DNA from 3 places in the Ureibacillus sp. FSL W8-0352 genome. Region 1 is predicted to be linked to each of the others. Evidence: riboswitches for the same ligand, from Rfam matches in the RefSeq annotation. Region 1 holds a riboswitch; each other region holds the start of a gene.
What was found. Region 1 has a riboswitch for cobalamin ahead of cobT (nicotinate-nucleotide--dimethylbenzimidazole phosphoribosyltransferase). Riboswitches for the same ligand answer to the same signal wherever they lie in the genome.

Region 2: another riboswitch for cobalamin. It lies ahead of NST98_RS03250 (energy-coupling factor ABC transporter permease); the one in region 1 lies ahead of cobT (nicotinate-nucleotide--dimethylbenzimidazole phosphoribosyltransferase).
Region 3: another riboswitch for cobalamin. It lies ahead of NST98_RS10255 ((2Fe-2S) ferredoxin domain-containing protein); the one in region 1 lies ahead of cobT (nicotinate-nucleotide--dimethylbenzimidazole phosphoribosyltransferase).

Annotation. Positions count from the first base shown of each region.
Region 1 covers NZ_JBBOQT010000001.1:1,476,167-1,484,176, forward strand. The annotation lists partial or broken gene NST98_RS07590 (ABC transporter ATP-binding protein) at 1-949, opposite strand, end outside; gene NST98_RS07595 (ABC transporter ATP-binding protein) at 942-2,681, opposite strand; cobalamin riboswitch at 2,754-2,926, shown strand; gene cobT (nicotinate-nucleotide--dimethylbenzimidazole phosphoribosyltransferase) at 3,018-4,091, shown strand; gene NST98_RS07605 (hypothetical protein) at 4,165-4,308, opposite strand; gene NST98_RS07610 (hypothetical protein) at 4,806-4,949, opposite strand; partial or broken gene NST98_RS07615 (GTP pyrophosphokinase) at 5,410-6,131, opposite strand; gene NST98_RS07620 (SOS response-associated peptidase) at 6,255-6,929, opposite strand; gene NST98_RS07625 (PQQ-dependent sugar dehydrogenase) at 7,029-8,010, opposite strand, start outside.
Region 2 covers NZ_JBBOQT010000001.1:630,379-638,388, reverse strand. The annotation lists gene cbiQ (cobalt ECF transporter T component CbiQ) at 1-168, opposite strand, end outside; gene NST98_RS03255 (energy-coupling factor ABC transporter substrate-binding protein) at 165-458, opposite strand; partial or broken gene NST98_RS03250 (energy-coupling factor ABC transporter permease) at 460-1,207, opposite strand; cobalamin riboswitch at 1,326-1,504, opposite strand; gene NST98_RS03245 (acyl-CoA carboxylase subunit beta) at 1,711-3,258, opposite strand; gene mce (methylmalonyl-CoA epimerase) at 3,277-3,675, opposite strand; gene prli42 (stressosome-associated protein Prli42) at 3,801-3,893, shown strand; gene NST98_RS03230 (BrxA/BrxB family bacilliredoxin) at 4,126-4,566, opposite strand; gene meaB (methylmalonyl Co-A mutase-associated GTPase MeaB) at 4,685-5,770, opposite strand; gene scpA (methylmalonyl-CoA mutase) at 5,767-7,914, opposite strand; gene NST98_RS03215 (methylmalonyl-CoA mutase family protein) at 7,911-8,010, opposite strand, start outside.
Region 3 covers NZ_JBBOQT010000001.1:2,004,346-2,012,355, forward strand. The annotation lists gene cbiQ (cobalt ECF transporter T component CbiQ) at 1-385, opposite strand, end outside; gene NST98_RS10245 (energy-coupling factor ABC transporter substrate-binding protein) at 382-666, opposite strand; partial or broken gene NST98_RS10250 (energy-coupling factor ABC transporter permease) at 668-1,406, opposite strand; gene NST98_RS10255 ((2Fe-2S) ferredoxin domain-containing protein) at 1,403-1,801, opposite strand; cobalamin riboswitch at 1,927-2,118, opposite strand; gene rraA (ribonuclease E activity regulator RraA) at 2,178-2,663, opposite strand; partial or broken gene NST98_RS17320 (transposase) at 2,718-3,973, opposite strand; gene ltrA (group II intron reverse transcriptase/maturase) at 4,088-5,350, opposite strand; gene NST98_RS10280 (lipoate--protein ligase) at 5,997-6,989, opposite strand; gene abc-f (ribosomal protection-like ABC-F family protein) at 7,251-8,010, opposite strand, start outside.

The sequences.
Region 1 (8,010 bases):
GATTGATCGGCCTAAAAAACTGTCTTGCATATGTTATAAAGGCAGCAATGACACCAACTGTTACGAGGGAATTGACTGCCAGTACAGCACCAACTCCAACAATTAAGCCTTGTCCAATATTATTTATAAAGTTATTTGTTGGAGGTAGAAAACCTGAAACGATTTCCGATTGCATTGCAGAATAGCGCAACTTCTCATTTCTTTCTTTAAATTGTTGAATTGTTTGCTTTTCCTTTCCAAAAAGAGTAACGATTTCTGAATTTGAAATAGTTTCTTCTATAAATCCATTTAAGTTTCCTAAATCCCGTTGTCGATTTCTGTAATTCACACTACTACGCTTTACGATTTGTTTTGTCGTCCAAAAAATTAATGGGATGACACATAGTGTAACTATCGCTAACATCCAATTTAAATACACCATTGCAATAGCAGTCCCAACGATCGTTAAAATAGAAGAAACGATTTGAATGACACTTTGAGAAAGAGCAAAATTTAAATTATCGATGTCGTTTGTCATACGACTCATTAAATCCCCTTGCTGCTTTTTATCGAAAAAAGGAATGGGCAATGATTGTATTTTTTCAAACAATAACATCCTTAAATGTTGAATTGTTTTTAACGTTGCCCGGATCATTATAAACGTTTGCAACCATGTTAATATAGAAGAAACTATAAATATTGCTGCAAGTAAAATCCCCATCCGAATGGTTCCTTCAATATCGAGGGGTAAAATATATTCATCGATGATTATTCCAATAAGCAAAGGTCCTAAAATGCTTAAAATAGAAGTAATAAACACTAACAATATTACAGAAACAATGCCCAATCTTTGTAATTTTAAGTAGCTCCAAATCCGTTTTAATGTTTCTTTTTGATTTTTCGGCTTTGCCGTCGGTCCTTGCCCACGACCGCCTCCTCTTCCGGAAATGGACTCCTGTAATCTATTCATGAATAGCACCTCCATTATTCACTTGAGTTGCTACAATTTCTTTGTAATATATATTTGTCTCCAACAATTCATCATGAGTTCCTTTCGCAACAATGCGGCCGTCTTCTAGCACAATTATTAAGTCCGCATGTTGAATGGAAGAAATTTTTGACGATACGATAAATTTCGTACTTTCACTATTATTTTCTTTCATATTATTTTGAATGATTTTTTCTGAAATACTATCTACTGCAGACGTTGTATCATCTAACACTAATATTTTTGGCTTTCGAATGAGGGCACGACTCATCGCTAGACGTTGTTTTTGTCCTCCAGATAAATTCGTTGCTCCTTGTGTTAGTTCGTGTTGTTCTTTATAATCTAATTTTTCAACGAATTCAAAAGCATTTGATGCGATTAACGCCTCTTGTATCTCCTTTTTGGATGCATCATTTTTTCCATATTTCAAGTTTTCTTCAATCGTTGTAGAGAATAACGTTGCCTTTTGTAGAGCGAAGGCTAATGAATTTCGTAAAGTTTCAATGTTGTATTGTTGGATTGGAATACCGTCAATGTAAATCGTTCCTTCATCTACATCCATTAAACGGGCAAGCAACTTAATGAGAGTCGATTTCCCACTCCCTGTCATCCCGATAATACCGACCGTACTACCGGCTTTCACTTCAAATGAAATATCTTTTAATACTGGCTCTCCTAGTTTCGTATAAGAAAAACTCACGTGTTCAAATTTCACATCGCCTTTAATTTCTTTAGTAACTGGATTTTTTACATTGGTAATATCCGGGCTTTCCTCTAATACGTCTACAACTCGTTCCGCACTTGGAATGGCACGAGCAATTTGAATAAGTACGTTGCTGGAGCTCATTAAACCGTTCATTATCATCATTAAATAGTTGATAAATGCAACGATTACCCCAATTTCAATTGTACCTGCTTCAACTTTCACTACCCCTAGCATTAGCGCTAAAACAATTCCGATATTTACAACGAACTGAGTAATTGGCATTAACGCAGCTACAACTTGATCTGCTGTCATATTCCGTTTCGTTATGCGATCGTTTACTACTTTAAATTGCTTTACTTGAAACGCCATTCGGTTAAATGCTTTAATGACACGAATTCCTGCAAGGTTTTCTTGTACCCGAGTATTAATTTGGTCCATCGCTTCTTGTACTTTTCGAAACAACACTATCGATAATTTAATAAATACATATAAACTAATGATTAATACTGGAACTACAAAAAATAACACCGGAAATAACTCTCTTGCAGTAAAGAAAACAACGATTACTGCTCCAATAAACATTAAAGGACCACGGACAAAAACTTTTAAAAGCATTATTAATGCTTTTTGTAACATTTCCACGTCATTCGTTAAATTCGTGATCAGCTTACCTAACGTAAATTTATCTTTATTACTATTAGAAAAGTATGTAATCGTTTCATATAAATCTGCTCTTATATCTGTTGCAAAATTTACAGCAGCTTTCGAACTATAATAGCCACAACCAGCCCCGGTAAGCCATCCTATAAAAGCACATAGCAAAATGGCAATAAACATCATAATGATGTAGGATGTGTCATTATTTGCGATTCCTTCATCGATAATTTTGTGAATAATCGTAGGCTGAATTAAATCCATCGCCACCTCTAATACCATCAATAGCGGAGCTAATATAGCAAAATGTTTATATGGTTTTAAATATTTTATAAGCTTTAATGCAGCTACCATTGATAACTCCTCTTCCATATAGATTCTTGAATCCTTGACTATAATACCACTTCATTATACATTTATTTTAAAAGTAAATAGCTGTAATTAGGTGCCCGTTAAGGGAGAATAGGGAATAAAGTGAAAATCTTTAGCGGTCCCACCACTGTAATGGAGAGCAATATGGAAATGCCACTAGGAAACTGGGAAGGCCCATATATGTGATGAACCTAAGCCAGGAGACCTGCCTAATTACGCGTATACATACAGTACGATGGAAAAGTCTGTAGTTTATTTTGTTATGGAATAAACTGCGGACTTTTCCTTTTTTATTAACTGAAATATGGAGGAGATTTTATGGAATTATTAAACGCTACATTAAAACAGATTAAGGGATTAGACAAGAACATTGCGGAACAAGCCCAACAAAAAGTTGATGCTCTTTGTAAACCGTTAAAAAGTTTAGGAAAGTTAGAATCTATCGCAATTCAACTGGCGGGGATTTATAGAAAACTTGAGCTGGATGTAACGAATAAAGCGGTTATTTCATTAGCTGCGGATCATGGAGTCCATGAAGAAAATGTTTCAAATAATCCTCAATTTGTAACAGTAATGCAATCTCTTGGTTTTGCTAAAGGATTTACTGGGGTATGTGTCATTGCAAAGTCTGCTGGAGCTAAAGTGATTCCCGTAGATGTAGGTATAAAAGAAGACTTACCTAAAGATGCAGGGGTCATTATTAAAAAAGTAAAATACGGAACAGACAATATGGCAAAAGGCCCTGCAATGACGAGAGAGGAAGCAATTCAATCGATTGAAGTTGGTATTGAAGTTGCTAATGAACAAATAAAAAATGGTATGAATGTACTTGCCACGGGAGAAATGGGCATTTGCAATACAACTGCTAGCTCCGCAGTTTTATCTGTTTTCCATCAATGTGATCCTTCTATCGTTACGGGAAAAGGAGCTGGTGTAGACAGTATTGAACACAAAATATCGGTCATTCGACAAGCAATTCAAGTAAATCAACCGAACCCTGACGATGCCATTGATGTTCTATCAAAAGTTGGTGGTTTGGAATTAGGTGGGATGGCGGGAGTTGTATTAAGTGCTGCTGCAAATCGAGTACCTGTAGTCATTGATGGGTTTATTTCAACAGTTGCTGCACTCATTGCGTATCAACTAGAACCGAAAGTAAAAGATTATATTATACCTTCTCATTTTTCTGAAGAGCTTGGTGCAAAAATTGCAAATCAAGTGTTAGGGATAGAACCATTGTTACATATGAATATGTGTTTAGGTGAAGGTTCCGGGGCTGCATTAGCATTCCCATTACTTGATGCAGCAAGCGCAATGATGAATCATATGACAACTTTAGAAGAATCCCAACAATATATGCAACAAATTATGTCAAAACAACAATCGATTTAATCGAGTAGGAGGGAGTGATTAGCTCCCGTCCTCTCACACCACCGTACGTACGGTTCCGTATACGGCGGTTCAATTAAGATAATTGACGCAAGTTTTCATAACTTCCGTGAATAGCTGTTCTCTTTATGCCAGTGGTCACTCCACCCTCCAAGAGGACTCCCACGGGATTCACCGCTTCCTTCCTCAAGTGAGGTACTATGTTTTCTGTGTTCATCATGACTCACTGAATGCCAAGGGCTATTCTCTCTTAATTGTTCGGTCCTTCTTAGTAGTTCTAAACCAACTAATACTATGACCTCTGCTGACTTCTGACGGTTCAGCTACTTATCACTAAGTAGGTTATGAAGCGAACTTCACCTATCCGCCAGACCTCCCCGGGTAAGTACATGCACTTTCACACCATCTATCCGCCTCATTTACTCGATATGACCTTCGACAGAAAGAGCTTTGTTTTGTTTCGCAAACTCACTCAATCATACCTAGCCTTATATGAGGTTCGTGTTCCTCGGACCGGTGTTTTGCCTCCAGCTTCCTTCAGATTCCGCGTCACCACGGACACCCTTGCTCTTGGCTAACCTCTACTTCTGTCTTCGGGGTTCGGGACTTACACCCTATAGTTCATGTACATGCCGGGCGCACAATCGAGTAGGAGGGAGTGATTAGCTCCCGTCCTCTCACACCACCGTACGTACGGTTCCGTATACGGCGGTTCAATTAAGATAATTGACGCAAGTTTTCATAACTTCCGTGAATAGCTTGTCTTCTTATGCCAGTGGTCACTCCACCCTCCAAGAGGTCTCCCACGGGATTCACCGCTTCCTTCCTCAAGTGAGGTACTACGTTTTCTGTGTTCATCATGACTCACTGAATGCCAAGGGCTATTCTCTCTTAATTGTTCGGTCCTTCTTAGTAGTTCTAAACCAACTAATACTATGACCTCTGCTGACTTCTGACGGTTCAGCTACTTATCACTAAGTAGGTTATGAAGCGAACTTCACCTATCCGCCAGACCTCCCCGGGTAAGTACATGCACTTTCACACCATCTATCCGCCTCATTTACTCGATATGACCTTCGACAGAAAGAGCTTTGTTTTGTTACGCAAACTCACTCAATCATACCTAGCCTTATATGAGGTTCGTGTTCCTCGGACCGGTGTTTTGCCTCCAGCTTCCTTCAGATTCCGCGTCACCACGGACACCCTTGCTCTTGGCTAACCTCTACTTCTGTCTTCGGGGTTCGGGACTTACACCCTATAGTTCATGTACATGCCGGGCGCACATTAAGAATGGGCTTCCAAGTTATTTGGAAGCCCATTCTTATTTTCTCAAATCTAATAGGTTTACGACGGTTGTTGGTTTATGTATATACTGCGTTAGTTGATTTTCTTGATCCTTTAAAATATTGACCTCTTGATTAATTTTCTCCATTTTTTGATCTAATTCAGCTGCCGTTAATGCCGCATTTTTAATTCTTCTTTTATTCGTTCTGGTATTTGACGATTGTACTTGTAATATATTTTATGCTCTAGACTCGCCCAAAAATCCATTGCAATCGTACGTATTTGCATTTCTACAAACACATTTTCTTTACGGTCCGACATATACACAGGTATTTTCATGACAATATGGAGGCTTTGATAACCATTAGGCTTCGGGTTTTTTATATAATCTTTTATTTCTATCACTTGAATATCTGATTGTTTTTGAATCATTTCACTAATGCGATAAATATCAGAAACAAAAGAGCAAATGATGCGAATGCCTGCAATATCACGAATATTTTCCTTAATAGACTCTAAAGTGAGGGGAATTTTCTTCTTTTCCGCCTTTTTAATGATGCTTTCTACGGTTTTAATTCGTGTATTCACATGCTCTATCGGATTGTATTCATGAGTTAGTCGAAATTCTTCCTTTAATATATTTACTTTCGTTGAAATTTCTTCAAGGGCAAATTTATAAGCCATACCAAAACGAGTCATTTCTGTTCGAACTTGAAGGAACTCATTTGATAGTAGACTTTTTTCTTCTAGTTGCCTCATTTTTTACCCCTCTAATTCAATATTGTTTTGTGATAGAGTGTAATGAAAACGCTATCACAATACTATTATCTCATAAAAATAGAACAATTAATGTGGATAAGCTGTTTCAAATTTGACTCCAATTTATGAAACTTCTTCAATGAGCTCTCTTCCATTGTTTTTAGGAGAATTTACTTTATCGGAAACTGGATAAGCTGTTAACAATTCTGAAGGATACGGCACTAGTAATGTTTTTAATTGATCCCGATTCTGAATTTGGGGATTCAACCAAGTATGTTGATGTTCCTTTGGTAAAATTACTGGCATTCGTTCATGAATTGTCGACATGAATTTATTAGAAGTTGTCGTTAAAATTGTACACGTATGAACAGCTCCGTTAGGACTTTGCCAAGTATCCCACAAACCAGCTACCGCGAAGAGTGAATCGTCTTTCATTTTAATTCGCATAGGGATTTTCGAATTGCCTTCTCTTTTCCATTCATAGAAGGAATCCATTGGGATGATGCATCTTTTACGATAGAAAGATTGTTTAAAGCTTGGTTTTTCATCTACTGTTTCAGATCTTGCATTGATCATTTTAGAAGCAAATTTTTCGTCTTTTGACCACGAAGGAATGAATCCCCACTTTAAATAACCCATTCTGTTTTTACTACCATCATGAATAATAGCAATTACTTGTTGAGAAGGGGCAATATTATAACTTTCCCGATAAAGTTCTTCAGCAATCGCAACTTCCACATCAAATTCTTCAAGTAGTTTTTCATAGGAAGCAAATAAAGTAAACCGACCACACATCATAATCCCTCCATAAACTTATTCAGCTATATTCATCATACATAAAAAGTTGGGGGTATAAACCTTTATAGTGTTTGTTATTAGGTGGATGGTTTTACTTCACTATTCAATATTCGAAATGGCAAGGCGATATAATTTGTCATCATTTTCACGAGGATTTCCTCTACCGTCTGCATTATTCGTAATAAAGTATAAATAATCTCCCTCAATTAGAATGTCGCGAATTCTACCTAGGTTATTCACAACCTCTTTTTGTTCCATTGTATTTAAATTAAATTCTAAAATGGCATTGCCTCGTAATGCTGCAACATATAGTTTATTGTCGAAATAATCCATTCCAGAAGGGGCCCACGTTTTATTAGGACCGGATGTAAAGAGGGGAGAAATCATACCATCTCTCTGTTCCGTTCCTTCTATAATAGGCCAGCCATAGTTTTCACCCTTTTCTATTCGGTTGATTTCATCGTTTGCTTGATTACCATGTTCACTCGCATACATCGTACCATCCGACACCCATGTTAACCCTTGGGGATTTCGGTGTCCGTAACTAAATGCATAAGAATTTGGTAAAGGATTGTCTGATGGGATAGAGCCGTCCAATTGTATTCGAAGGATTTTCCCACCTAACGAATTTACATCTTGGGCAATGGACGATCGCAGTGCATCTCCTGTTGTAGCGTAAAGCATACCGTCGGGGCCAATTTTCAATCTTCCACCATGATGTACTCGACCACTTGGTATTTTATCAAGTAATATCTCTTCTTCAGTCCAACGATTTTCGTTAAGCTTTAATCGAACAATTCGATTATATTGTCCGAATTCATCTTCATAAGTGTAATATCCATAAGCTTCATTTGTTTGTGAAAAGTCCGGTGCTAATACAAATCCTAAAAATCCCGCTTCCGCAGCACTTGAAAGTCTTTTTTCGAAATGTACCTCTTGTCTTTCGATATTGCCGTTCTCCACTTTAACGATATTCCCTCTTCGTTCGGAAAGGTAGAAAATATCTCCTATTTTTTCAATCGACCAAGGGATTTGAAGATTGCTTGCTATTTCTTCAATTTGTATATTTGCTGTTGTTTCG
Region 2 (8,010 bases), 850 kb from region 1:
TCCGATTATTAAAGTAATAACTGTCATGATGCAAAATATGAATATGGATGTAAGAACATTTTGAAATACGATATTCAATATTAATGGAATAAGAGCAAATCCCATTTTTTCGATTGGGTGTTTATTTCTTAAAGGTGATTGATAAGCGAAATATTCTAACATTCTCATTTCTGTATCTCTGCATTTCCGCCCCTATTCCGGCCTCGCATATATCCTATAAAGTAACCAATGAACCCTGCACCGATTGCTCCTTGTAGTACGAATAATAAACTTTCTATTTCACCACTAGGAGGCTCCCAAATACTTGAAAACCATGGTTCATAGGATTGGTTCAGTGCTGTAATTAATTCTTCCGCTTCTCCGTCTGCACCACCATATTCTGCATCTCCGTTAAAAATCAGCGGGACAATCATTAAAAAAATGATCAAAATTAATAAAAGCATATTCTTTTTTAACATCTTACTTCACCTCCTGAGGTTTCTTTAGTACTTGAAGTAACTTTAATTCTCTTTCGTTGTATTTCAATAAGAAATTCATCACCATTACTGAAATCAATCCTTCAATAATTGCTAATGGTACCTGTGTAACAGCGAATACGCCAGCAAACTTTACAAATGAAGCGAAAATTCCACCAACTTCAGATGGAAAGGCTAGTGCAAGTTGAATAGATGTAATGACATATGTACCTAAATCTGCCAATGTTGCTGCTGAGAAAACTGCTAGAGTAAAGGGCAAACCGATCCTATTGAAGCCTTTAAATACTCCATAGGCGATAAAAGGTCCAGCAATCGCCATCGAAAACGCATTGGCGCCAAGCGTTGTTAAACCTCCATGGGCTAATTAATAATGATTGGAATAATAACACGATGGTACCTAAAACACTCATTACAAATGGTCCAAATAATACGGTTCCTAACCCAACACCCGTAGGATGAGAACAACTTCCAGTAACCGAAGGAATTTTTAATGCGGATAATACAAAAGTGAATGCACCCGATAAACCTAGTAATAACTTCGTCTCAGCATTTCTCTTTACTAAACTACTCATTTTCTTTAATCCAATGATTAAAAAAGGGAATGTAAGGAGCCACCAAAATATTGCCCACTTGATTGGTAAAAAACCTTCCATGATATGCATAGCAAAAGCTGTATTAGGAATGATTAATAATACTGCTAGAAAGTAAAGTATTTTGATTGAGACTTTCATAAAATTCCTCCTAAAATGAAAATTTGAAAATAAAAAAACACTGCCAAATTAGCAGTGTCCCACAATAAGACATAATAATCCAATCATGCCTATTCGTGTACCTATCCTCGTAGGACACTACCATCCACTCCATACGGCAGGTCTCCTGGCTTAGAGTCATCGCTACAAAATCGCCTTCCCGTTTGCACAGTGGCATTTGATTTTGAGCTCCTCTTCACAGTGGCGGGACCGCACTAGATTCTCACTAGTTTCCCTTTTAAGCTAATTTTCATTAGCACCGTATAGATTATTCAGTTGTTGAAATTTAGTTGAATTGTAGCATATTGTTTGAAAAATTTCTATATCTTTCTATAAATAAGACAAAATAATTACTAAATTCATATAATATTCATTACCTTTTGATATGAAATATTGTTAGAACCAATTTGAATTTTTGGAAAAATCGAAGTACAAACTGGGATTAGCTTGTGCTTCTAATGGTACGTAATTGGAAATTTTCACAATTATAGCGGAATATTTCCGTGTTTTTTCTTAGGTCTTGATTCTTCTTTATTTTCAAGCATTTCTAATCCTTGAATTAACTTAATGCGAGTTTCTCTTGGATCGATTACATCATCAACCATTCCAAGTGAAGCAGCAACATATGGATTAGCAAATTTTTCTTTATATTCCTCAATTTTTGCTTGGCGTGTAGCTTCCGGATCTTCTGAATTTGCAATTTCGTTCGCAAAGATGATGTTAGCAGCTCCAGCAGCACCCATTACGGCTATCTCTGCATTTGGCCAAGCGAATACTAAATCTGCACCAATGGCTTTTGAATTTAGCGCAACGTATGCTCCACCATATGCTTTTCGTAAAATGACTGTAATTTTTGGAACGGTTGCTTCAGAATAAGCATATAAGATTTTAGCACCGTGACGAATGATACCGCCATGTTCCTGTTTAACGCCAGGGAAGAATCCTGATACGTCTTCAAATGTAATGATTGGAATATTGAATGCATCACAAGTGCGAATGAAACGGGCAGCTTTATCGGATGAGTCAATATCAAGACCACCTGCTAAGGCCTTTGGTTGGTTACAAACTAATCCAACAGATTGTCCAGCAATACGAGCAAATCCTACAACAATGTTTTTCGCAAATTCAGAATGGACTTCCATGAAGGAACCTTCATCCACCACTTGTTCAATGACTTTACGAACATCGTAAGGACGTGTAGGTTCAATTGGAACAACGTCAATTAATTCAGGACGCCAATCGTCTCCTTCAGGGCGTGGTAATTTTGGTGCTTTTTCTTTATTACTTTGTGGTAAATAGCTTAATAATCTCTTAATTTGTTCAATCGCTTCTTCTTCAGAAGGGGCGCGGAAATGAGCGTTACCGCTGATTGTGTTATGCACTTTTGAACCGCCTAAATCTTCTGATGAAATTTTTTCTCCTGTAACCGCTTCAATTACTTTCGGACCAGTAATGAACATTTGGGATGTTTTATCCACCATTAAAATAAAGTCTGTAATTGCTGGAGAATATACAGCACCGCCAGCACATGGACCCATAATCACCGAAATTTGTGGAATAACCCCAGAATAAATCGAGTTGCGATAGAAGATGTGGCCATAACCGTCTAATGATAATACTCCTTCTTGAATACGGGCACCGCCAGAGTCATTGATGCCGATGAATGGCGCTCCATTTTTTGCAGCCAAATCCATCACTGCAGCAATTTTTTTCGCGTGCATTTCTCCTAATGCACCGCCGAATACTGTGAAATCTTGAGCAAATAAATAAACAGGACGGCCATTCACTTTACCGTATCCAGTCACAACACCGTCACCAGGGCCATTTTGTTCACCCATGCCGAAATCTGTTACTCTATGTTTAATAAATGGATTTATTTCAACGAAAGTGCCTTCATCTAGTAATAGATCAATACGTTCACGTGCTGTTAGCTTACCTTTTTCATGTTGCTTTTCAATGCGCTTGTCCCCACCGCCTAAATAAATCTCTCTTTTTCGGTCATACATTTCATCGATTTTATCTAACATATCCATGATTCCTTAACCCCTTTATCACTTTTTTTCATATAGTTCATATAAAACTCCAAAACTATCTTTTGGATGAATAAAGCATGCTTCAGCTCCCCCAGCTGCAGGTATAGGCTCTTCAGACAGAAGGCGAACTCCCTTTTCTTTTAATTCAGCCATTTTTTCTCGAATATTATCTACATTGAAACAAATGTGTTGAATTCCTTCTCCACGTTTTTGTATATGGTTATAAATCGCCCCTTCTTCACTTAAGGGTTGTAATAATTCAATATGTACATTCCCAGCATCGATAAATGCTACTCGTACATTTTGCGATGGAACCTCTTCAATTCTTTCTAATTTCAAACCTAAAACTTCAGTATAATATTTTACTGAATCGTCTAGGTTTTTTACTGCGATTCCAATATGATCGACTTTTTCCATCATGCCACCCCTTCTGTTATAGTACATAATCTATTGTAGCGAAATTACGAAATTTCCGCTACGTACTTGAGAAATTTTTCAGATTTGATAAACTAATCCTATGAAAAAAAGGAGAGAGCGAGAATATGAGCAACAAAAAATTTCAAAAAATAATAGTCTACGCGATGATTGCAATCATGTTACTTTCAACATTGGCATTCGGTTTATCATTCTTCTAACATTCTTTACAGCGGTTACAAGATATGTAATCGCTTTTTTATTTTGAAAAAATGTATATCAACCAACAACACTGTACCACAACAGCTACAATTAAAAAAATTTGATATAAAAATAAAATTAAATGATTTCTGAAAATATAGTAAGCAAATTTTCTATCTATTCATGAAATGAATAAGTTAGAATCCGCAATACTTGAATGATACGAGTATGCGGATTCTATTTTTGGTTTAATTATACTTCATCGCAATATTCTTCAAAATTGGCTTGTAAATTTGTAATAACTGACATTACATCATGTCCTTCTATTTCATGACGACCTATATCAGCGACAACTTTTCCGTCTTTCAGTAAAACAAAAGCTGGTGATGAAGGAATATGTTCGTCTCCAAAATGCGCACGTGCAGCAGCCGTTGCTTCTTTATCTTGTCCAGCAAAAACCGTTACTAGATAATCTGGACGTTTATCATAATGAATTGCACTTGCCGCTGCAGGTCGCGCAATACCTCCTGCACAGCCGCATACAGAATTAATCATGACAAGAGTAGTTCCAGGACGTGCAAAGGCCTTTTCTACATCTTCTGGGGTTCTTAATTGCTCATATCCAGCATTCTCCATTTCAGCTCGTGCAGTGGTAATAATTTCTTGCATAAATAAATCGTAATCCATACTCATACATTTCAATCTCCTTTCAAGTATTAATTTTAGCATAGAAGAAGGAAAAGTTAATTGCAAATACTTAAAAAGGATTCTCTGAAATGGGTTTTATACATGGATTACAACCTAAAGGCAGTTACTGATTGGGGAACAATTTGTGTATGCCTTGCGTTACGGTTAATTTTCCTTGCAATATTTCTTCTTCCAGCTTTTTCACTAATTCTTTGTTATCTTTATTACCAAAAAATGAATCAATTAGATGGTCGGTAATCATTGAATGGAACCAATCACTTGTTTGTTCTCGTCTTCTTGTGAACCAGTAGCTGGATTCTTTCATTTGTTTTTCAAACGATAAAATCATTTCCCAAACATCTTCCAATCCTGTTTTTTCATAGGATGAAACAGGAACAGTTTTTGATTCCCAACCTGGAGTTGACGGTTGTAAGAAATGCAGGATTTTCCTATATTCTTGAACGGTTTTTTTCGCTTTTTTTACATTGTCTCCATCAGCTTTATGGACAACAATACCATCTGCCAATTCCATAATGCCTTTTTTCAAGCCTTGTAATTCATCACCTGCGCCTGTTAAGACGAGAAGAAGGAAAAAGTCAACCATACCACGAACATACGTCTCACTTTGCCCTACTCCAACAGTCTCAATTAAAATAATATCGTATCCAGCTGCTTCACAAAGAAGCATCGTTTCCCGCGTTTTTTTATGAACACCGCCTAAGGTACCGGCACTTGGTGAAGGACGTACAAATGCGTTTTGATGACGGCTTAAATGTTCCATTCGTGTTTTATCCCCTAAAACGCTGCCGCCGGAAATGGTAGAACTAGGGTCTATTGCAAGAACGGCAACTTTTTTCCCCATCTCGCAAAGCATTGTACCAAACGCTTCAATAAAAGTGCTCTTACCTGCTCCGGGAACCCCCGTTATTCCAATCCGAATACTGTTTCCTGTAAAAGGTAATAATTCTTGCAATAAATTTTGAGCCAGCACCTTATGTTCATGATTGGAACTTTCAATTAAAGTAATTGCTTTTGAAAGCGAAGTGCGCTTTCCTCCGCGTACTTCACTCGCTAATTGCTTTATATCAACTTGTTGTTGCCGCTTTTTTCGAAATTTTTTTGGCGCAACATATGTCATTCCATCGTGTTTGCTTTCAATACCTTTCATGACATGTAGTGCAGTCTCTTCTGCGTTTTTTTCGTCCATCATTCAGACACTTCCTCATAACCTAATCGATGATAGATTTCTTCAATAATTTTAATCGCTGCAACTGGGATTACTGTACCTGGTCCAAAGATTGCAGATACACCCTTATCGTATAGGAATTGGTAATCTTGAGCAGGGATTACACCGCCAACGACAACGATAATATCTCCTCTACCTAATTTTTCTAATTCTTCAATTAATTCAGGTACTAACGTTTTATGGCCTGCTGCTAAAGAAGATACACCTACACAGTGCACGTCGTTTTCCACTGCCATTTGTGCCGCTTCTTGCGGTGTTAAGAATAGCGGTGAAATATCTACGTCAAACCCAAGATCAGCATAACCAGTAGCAACGACTTTTGCACCGCGGTCATGTCCGTCTTGTCCCATTTTCGCAATTAAAATACGCGGGCGACGACCTTCATTTTCTAGGAATTCATCTGTCATTTGTTTTACTTCTTCAATTAATTCATTATCGGAGAAGTTAGATGAATAAACACCTGAAATTGAACGGATAACTGCTTTATGGCGTCCGCAAACTTTTTCAATGGCATCGGAAATCTCACCAAGTGTCGCGCGAGCACGAGCAGCGTCAACTGCAACAGCAAGCATATTTTCTTCTCCTGTTTCTGCAGCTTTCGTTAAACGTTCAAGATGTCTTTGCACTTCTTCTTCATTTCTTTCTGCTTTCATTTTTTCAAGTCTTTCAATTTGTTTTTGACGAACTAGCGTATTATCAATATCTAAAATATCAATTGGTTCTTCAACGTCTAATTTGTATTTATTTACGCCAACAATCGTTTCCACTTTAGAGTCAATTTTTGCTTGGCGTCTTGCAGCTGATTCTTCTACTTTCATTTTTGGAAGACCTGTTTCAATCGCCTTAGCCATTCCACCCAGCTCTTCAATTTCTTTAATTAACTCCCAAGCTTTTTTCGTTAATTCATCTGTTAATTTTTCCACATAATAAGATCCGCCCCATGGATCGATGACTTTTGTCATAAGCGTTTCTTCTTGTAAGAATAATTGCGTATTACGTGCAATGCGAGCTGAGAAGTCTGTTGGAAGTGCAATCGCTTCATCCAAAGCATTCGTGTGTAAACTTTGCGTATGACCCATCGCAGCAGCATTTGCTTCAATTAACGTACGAGTTACGTTGTTGAATGGATCTTGTTCTGTTAACGACCATCCAGAAGTTTGGGAGTGTGTACGTAAAGCCAAACTTTTCGGATTTTTTGGATTGAATGTGCTCATCATTTGTGCCCAAATTCTTCTAGCTGCACGCATTTTTGCTACTTCCATAAAGTAGTTCATACCAATGCCCCAGAAGAAGGACAATCGTGGAGCGAAGGAGTCAATGTCGATGCCAGCTTTAAGTCCTGTTCGTACATATTCCAATCCATCTGCTAACGTATATGCTAATTCAATGTCCGCCGTTGCACCAGCTTCTTGAATGTGATAGCCGGAAATGGAAATAGAGTTGAACTTAGGCATGTATTTACTTGTATATTCAAAAATGTCAGCAATAATTTTCATAGACATTTCTGGAGGATATATGTACGTATTACGCACCATATACTCTTTCAAAATATCGTTTTGGATTGTACCAGCAAGTTTTTCCGGCGTTACTCCCTGCTCCTCAGCCGCTACAATGTAGAAGGCCATGATTGGAATAACGGCCCCGTTCATCGTCATAGAAACGGACATTTGGTCAAGAGGAATGCCATCAAACAAAATTTTCATATCTTCCACAGAGTCAATGGCAACGCCCGCTTTTCCCACGTCCCCTTTTACGCGAGGATGGTCGGAGTCATAACCTCGGTGTGTAGGCAAATCAAAGGCAACCGATAAACCTTTTTGACCCATTGCTAAATTTCTTCGATAGAATGCATTCGATTCTTCTGCCGTTGAAAAACCTGCATATTGGCGAACAGTCCATGGACGCGCTACATACATTGTTGGATATGGCCCACGGGTATTTGGTGCGATTCCTGGGAAGTCTTGTAAATGTTTTACGTCTTTTATATCTTCATTCTTATAAAATTCTTTTACTTCAATTCCTTCATTTGTTTTAAATGTATGAGATGGTTGAATTTGTTCACTTTTTATTACATCTTGTATATTTACAGAATGAAAGTTTGGTTTCATTGTTGTTGTACCCCCTTCAAGCTTTCAAGAAGCGCAGTGAGCTTTTCCACAATATTTTGACCTGCAAAAATAAATCCGTTTAAACCTTGAGATAAC
Region 3 (8,010 bases), 530 kb from region 1:
ACAATATCTCTGGAAACGGGGTAGTCACCAAGAGAAAAAATAAGCAAGACCATGCCGCGACCGAACGAGAGAGCAAAGACATTGCGATGAAAATTTGCGAACGGTCAATGGAAACATGAAAAGATTTGTCTATCGAAACAAGCAAAGCTGGAAAACTCATCATCAGAAACAATGCCACGACTCTGAGGGCTTTGGCGTACACCTTCCACGAAACACGCGCATAACCGATAATCCAAATGGCAAGCCAAATCGTCATCATTACTTGCGTTTTCCAGTTTCCTGTGATGGCCATCATTAATAACAGAAGCGCAAATATCACTTTTTGTTCGGGGCGTATTGTCCGCAGGCGGTTATCGTAAGCGATGGTGTCAAACTGCCGGATCATTTTGCTTCCTCTTTTCGGTTCGCCCGGCCTTTATAGACGCCGATAATATAGCCAATAATTCCGGCACCGATTGCCGCCTGCACAGAAAACAGAAACGTTTCCACCTCTCCGCCTGGCGGCTCAAATATGGTTTCCATCCAAGGTTGATAATGAGGAGCGAGCTTCTGAATCATTTTTTCCGCCTGGCCATCCGTGCCGCCAAAATCAGAGTGATGAATGAACAATAACGGCGCTACTACCAGTAAAACAGCAATAGCAAGAAGAAAAAGACTTCGCTTCATATTACACTCCCCTCTCTAACTGATTTAGTTCGCCGCTACTGTAAGTGGTTAAGAAATTCCAAACGACGACCGTAAGCAGCCCTTCTGTAATCGCCAGTGGTATTTGCGTGATAGCAAAAATGCCGGCAAATTTGGCAAACGAAGCGAAAACCCCACCTGTCGCATCCGGGAACGCCAGCGCTAATTGCAATGAGGTGACAACATATGTGGCCAAATCAGAGAAAAATGCAGCGAAAAAAATCGTCCAGCGTCGCGATATATTCTATTTTTTTCTAAAACGATAAATGCCGTAAGCCACAAGCGGGCCGACGTGCCATGGACATGGCATTTGCCCCTAATGTCGTCAATCCGCCATGTGCCAGCAATAACGCTTGAAACAGCAATAAAATGCTTCCCATCACTACCATCGTCCATGGGCCAAACAGCACCGCACCGAGTCCTACCCCCGTTGGATGTGAGCTGCTCCCAGTAACGGATGGAATTTTTAAGGCGGACAGCACAAACGTAAATGCCCCGGACAGCGCAATGAGCAGCTTTAGTTCCGGATGCTCGCGTGTAATCCGAATTAGTGAACGCATACCGATGATCAAAAATGGCAAAAAAACAAGCCACCAAAAAATCGCCCATCCAACAGGCAAAAATCCTTCCATAATATGCATCGCAAATGCCGATGTGCTGCCGGTAAACGTAAAATAGACGACTAAACCGCAAAGGAAAAGGGCGACTTTCCATTTTTTCATGCTTTCGTTCCTCCCGTTGCTTTACATAATTTCGAGATTCCTAGAGGGGCGTTTGATTGTTTTGACATCATCAATCCTTGCTTCTCTTCATAACGGTACGTTATCGTTTCTTCCAACCATTCCCCATCTCGCAAATGCCTTCGCACAAGCTCCCTTGCTTTTTCCGGCGTCACACCGTTGTACCATACGCCTTCAGGGTAAACGATGACTACACACGCGTCTTGGCAACGGCCATTGCAGCGAGTCCGCGTCGTATGTACAATGCCATCTAACTCCAGCATCGCGATTTCTTCGCGGATGGCAAGCGTTACTTCTTCTCCCCCTTTACGCATGCAGCTGCCTCCATTGCAAATCAGCACATGATGTTTCATTCCGATTAAGTTCCATGTTGTCATGTTGAGTCTCTCCTTTTTTGCAAAATAAAAAGCACCTCTATACGCAGAGGTGCAGAAAAATGCATACAAATATAGAAAAAAAAGTATACCATTCTCCCGCACGTCTACCTATAATCCCGTAGGTATCCGTCCGAACAAATAAGGCAGGTCTCCTGACTTAGGATCATCGCTTTATTGCGCCTTCCCGAAGTTTCCTTCAGTGACATGATGCAACAAAGCTCCCCATCACAGTGGCGGGTACCGTGACGGATTTTCACCGTACTTCCCTTTTAAGCCTATTCTCTAATGAGAAAGGCACCTTATTTGTTTGGCATATAATGTCGATTTTTCAAAGAACATTTCTGTTATTCATAGTAGTACAAATTTTCAAACATCGTCAACCACTTTTTTTCAATAAGTCCGTTTTCGCCAATACAATCCCGTCTTGATCAGCGTACACATAGGCGCCTGGCTCCCAACGAACGTCGCCAAATTCGAGCGCAATGTCCCGTTTTCCCTTTCCTTCTTTTTTGCTTTTCACCGGGCAAGTGCCAATCGCCATCACCCCAAGCGGCATATTGGCGATTTCTGCGGAATCGCGAATGCATCCGTGAATAATCACCCCGGCAAGCCCGCGCTCACAAGCGATCTGGGCAAGACGGTCTCCGAGCAGCGCGCAATTTCGCGAACCTTTTCCGTCTACGACCAATACGGTGCCCGCTGGAACAGTTTCGAGCGCCTCACGAACGAGCACATTATCTTCAAATACATCGACCGTCGCGATCGGTCCGGAAAATTCCGCTTTGCCGCCGTAAGATTGCATCGGCAGCTGGCATACTTGCAATTCACTTAAAAATTCATCGCATAAATCAGCTGTTTTCATCACAATCTCCTCCTTGCCATGTCTTATATTTGACATCCTTTGTCAAAACTCCTTCTGCTGGACTCCACGGTATCGTGTTAAACGAAGACCGTGGAGTTCTTTGCTTTCGGCGAAACTTCGCTCAATCGTCGATGGACGTACCGATCGCAACACTTTTCCTCTCATCGATAATCGTTGTTTCCGCATTCGTTCGTAGATATCTTGATGAACGGAAACTCGAAATACACGATCCTTTGCGCCTTTTGCGGCAGGACATCCCACACAACTTCCTTTTACTGCTGGTTTGTACTCATGATATCCAGAACGGGTGGACGTGGAATACGTGAACTTTACGCCACAGGGACACGCATACACATCGTCTGTGACTTGCTGGAACTTTACGGAACGACAATCGGGATGTTCCTTTCGATGAAAACGTCGATACGACATATACGCCAAAATCCCTTTTTTCTCTAATTCTCTTGCTAGTCGGGCGTTATAATAGCCAGCGTCTAACACGATTTCTTTAGGAGAATATCCTACTCGATGTTGAACACGCTCGATTCGCTCCATCAAAATACGATGACCAGGCACGGTGGCGGCAGTCACGTAAGCATCCAAAATAAAATTATGCAAGGTGTCAACGATTCGATGATCGTGGAACGCAAAGAGACCACGCGGATCATGTTTGACCGATAGCCCAGCATCTGGATCTGTGACGCTACAGATCATCTTTTTGGTTACCAGCTTCTCTGCTTTGGGAGCTAACGTTTTTTTCCATGCTGTTGTCGTTTTTCATTGACCAGTTGTAACACGTCCTCGTCTTCTTTCTCCACCATCGTCTGAATCACTTGGATGCGTTTCAGTCTATTGGCGTTCGCTTTTAACTCTGTTTCATCCGTTGCCCATGTCTCTGGAGACAAGAACCCATCTTCTTGAATCCGTTGAAGGACATGATCCAATAACGCTTCCCATACACCGGGATCGACCCGATGGCGAAGAAACTTGGAAACGCTGGAGTGGCAAGGGACTTTATCGGTGGGGGAAATACCTAAAAACCAGCGATATGTGGCGTGTTGCTGGATTTGTTTACAGGTAAACCGAACGGATCGAAACCCTTCCAGATACTGAATCATGAGGATTTTTACAAAAATCAATGGATCAATCGTAGGGCGACCAATGGTACTTGGATAAAATGGTTCAAGTAACTGATATACATGATTCCAATCCATCAATTTGTCGATTTGAACCAAGATATGGTTAGGATCATACATGGATTCATAAGCTTGACGATTTTGTTGAATCTCTAAGTTCGATTGGTAGTAGTACATAAGTGGTTTCTCCTAATCAGTTGTTTTCTCAACATATATCATCGAGTAGGAGGGAGCGATTAACTCCCGTCCTCTCACACCACCGTACGTACGGTTCCGTATACGGCGGTTCAATTAAGATAATTGACGCAAGTTTTCATAACGAGCTTCAAGACTTTTCAGCCCTTGGTTTCTCCAATAGGAGTTACCAAGGGTTCTGTGTAATATTGGACTTTTTGAAATACGCCAATAACTCTTCCGAGTATTTCCCCATTCATACGCTTGCCATTGTGGTACGCCAAGTTGAATAAGGTTGCGTATCTTTGTTTTCGGTTTCTTCCAGTTCTTCCATAGACACATTCGAAGTCTTCTACGAATCCATTTATCTAATTCAGGGAATATAGATTTGGTGTCTGCTAACGCAAAATATCCACACCATCCCATTAGATATTGATTCAGTTTCTGAATGCGGTATTCCATCGGGTAGGGCATCTTGCGTGATGTGATTTCACGAACTTTATTCTTCATTCGTTTAAGGCTTTCTTTTGCGATACGAACCTTTGGCTCTTTATGATAGGTAAAGCTAAATCCTAGAAACTTACGTTTCCATGGACGGTCGACCGCTGATTTCTTTTCATTTACTTTCAGTCGTAGTTTTCCTTCAATAAATCGCTGGATACTTGCCATTGTGCGAAGTCCTGCTCGTTTACTTTTCACGTAAATGTTACAGTCATCCGCATATCGAACGAATTTGTGTCCTCTTCTTTCCAATTCTTTATCTAGTTCATCTAGTACAATGTTAGATAGTAGCGGACTTAATGGTCCTCCTTGTGGAGTTCCTTCTAATGTGCTTGACACCACACCATTAATCATGACGCCCGATTGTAAATACTTACGAATCAATTTCAGTAATGGTTTATCTTGGATTCTCTTCGCGAGTGTACCCATTAATCTGTCATGGTTGACCTTATCAAAGAATTTCTCCAAGTCCATATCTACAACCCATCGATATCCATCTCTTATATATTCTTTCGCTTTCCTCACCGCATCATGAGCACTTCGGTTTGGTCGAAATCCGTAGCTGTTTTCAGAGAATGTAGGGTCATACACTTTTGAAAGTACTTGGGCGATTGCTTGTTGAATCAAACGGTCTGTTACGGTAGGGATTCCTAGTAAACGAACACCGCCATCAGGTTTCGGGATTTCGACTCTGCGGACTGGCATCGGTTCATAAGTTCCCTTGAGAATTGCTTCTTTAATCGATAGCCAGTTTTCAACTATGTGCTGTCGTAGATTTTGTACGGGCATCATATCTACTCCGTGGCTTCCTTTATTCTGTTCTACACGTTTTAGTGCTTGAAGCATGTTCTCCCGTGACAGGATTTGATTCAAAAGCATCGTTATTCTCCTTCCGTGAATAGCTTGTCTTCTTATGCCAGTGGTCACTCCACCCTCCAAGAGGTCCCCCACGGGATTCACCGCTTCCTCCCTCAAGTGAGGTACTACGTTTTCTGTGTTCATCATGACTCACTGAATGCCAAGGGCTATTCTCTCTTAATTGTTCGGTCCTTCTCAGTTGTTCTAGACCAACTAATACTATGACCTCTGCTGACTTCTGATGGTTCAGCTACTTATCACTAAGTAGGTTATGAAGTGTACTTCACGTATCCATCAGACCTCCCTGGGTAAGAATGTAATCTTTCCTTCCATCTATCTGCTTCATTTACTCTGTATCACCTTCGGCAGAAAGGACTTTGTTTTGTTGTGCAAACTCATCCAATGATACCTAGCCTTGTATGAAGTTCGTGTTCCTCAGACCGGAAGTTTGCCGCTCGCTTCCTTCAGATTCCGCGTCACCACAGACACCCTTGCGTTAAGCTAACCGTTACTTCTGCCTTCACGGCTCGGGACTTGCACCCTATAGATTACATCCATGCCAGGCGCACACACATGAAAAAGAACGAACTTCTTTAACCGGAAATTCGTTCTTTTTTTATTTCAGCCTTTGCTGTTAATATTCAACTGTTAGCTTAACTTTAACTACTTAATAAATTAATTGTAAGAAATCGTCCATCGTTACGCCGCCGAAATATCTGGAAATATCAACATCCGCTAAAGCTTCTTCAATATCTTTATTAGCATAGCGTACACCAACTAAACGTTGCTCGATTTCTTCTACGTCTTCCATGCCAAAGAAATCACCAAAAATCTTAATTTCTTCAATGATTCCTTTGTTCACTTCTAAACGAATATCAATTTCCCCAGATGGGAAGCGCTTTTGCTTTTGCATATTAAAGCGCGGTGATTTTCCATAGTTCCATTCCCATTTTTGGTAGCGTTCTTTCGATATCGTATGAATATTTTCCCAATCTTGTTCTGACAGCTCGTAATATCGGATATTCTCCTCGCCACCGAAAATCGATTTCAAAATTTCCATTCGGAACTGTTCTACCGTAATTTTTTCCGGCAAGAAATCAATGATGTTTGCTACACGTGAACGTACGGATTTAATGCCTTTTGATTCAATTTTGTCTTGCTTTACTTTTAATGAATTTACCACCGCATCCAGATCTAGATTGAACATCAATGTGCCGTGGCTAACCAAACGGCCGCGTGTTACATATTGCGCGTTTCCTGAAACTTTTCGTCCTTCCACTAAAATATCATTGCGACCAGAAAGTTCCGCGTTCACCCCTAATTTTGCCAATGCATCTACTACAGGCTGGGTGAATCTTTTATAATTGTGGAAGCTGTTTCCGTCGTCCTTCGTGATAAAGCTGAAATTTAAATTATTTAAATCGTGATACACCGCTCCGCCACCAGAAAGTCGCCGAACGACGATGATTCCATTTTCTTCAACGTAGTCTGTGTTAATTTCTTCATATGTGTTTTGATTTTTACCGATAATAATGGACGGTTGATTGATATAGAACAGTAAAAAATCATCTTGCTCAACATCCATGTTTCTTACAAGATATTCTTCAATTGCCAAGTTCACTCTAGGGTCTGTAATGCCTTTATTATCAACGAAATACATTTATGTATCCTCCTATACAAATTGTCCATATCTATTTTACACGAAAAATGGCTCATACTGATTTTTTTAGTATGATTGAATTTTTCATCAAAATAAAAAACGACAACTATTATCGTTGTCATCAAATTAAAGTAAGCTCGAATCAAGTGAGACGAATAAAAAACGCCTGCTCTTTTAGGACACATGACAAATAGCCCTTCAATCACGATTTTTTCGGACTGAGGGCTATTTTTATGATTGGCGTAGATTTTGTATTTCATTTTATTGAAGGAGATTTTTCAAACGATGGATTTCTCCTAAAATCTCATTGTATTCTATCTCTAAAAGCTTGGGGTCATCCTTTTTGGAAGGCATAGAAATTTTACTTATTACCTCCGTCAACCGAGTTTCTAATCGTAAAATTTCTTCCTTAATCTGCTCTTTTTTCCTGTCTTTAACTTCAGTCTTGCTAGCCATATATTCATCATAGCTGCCCTTGAAAGTTTTAAGTTTGCAGTCTTCGATAATCATAATCTGATTAGCTACTGAATTTATAAAGCGCCGATCATGAGAGACAAAGAGCAGGGTGTGTTCATATTCTCGTAGAACTTCTTCCACCACTTCCAGAGAGTTTAAATCTAGATAGTTTGTAGGCTCGTCAAGAATCAATAGGTTAAAGCCACTACATATTATTTTGGCAAAGGAAGCTTTCACTCGCTCCCCTCCGCTTAAAACCCTAACCTTTTTATACACGCTATCTCTTTTGAAAAGAAGACGGGCCAATAATATTCGAACAAAACTCTCCTCATAAACGCTTTCTGCCATCACATTGTCGAGGATACTCTTATTTTCATCTAAGATACTTAACTCCTGACTGAAATAACCAATCCTTACGTTAGGAGCAATTTTGATTGGGGACTCTTGGTTCAGAATCATTTTTAGCAGAGTAGTTTTTCCACATCCATTGGGACCTATTAAACCTACCTTAGCTCCGTTTTCTAAATGAAATTGAGCATCTTTAAAGATCACTTTATCCCCAAAA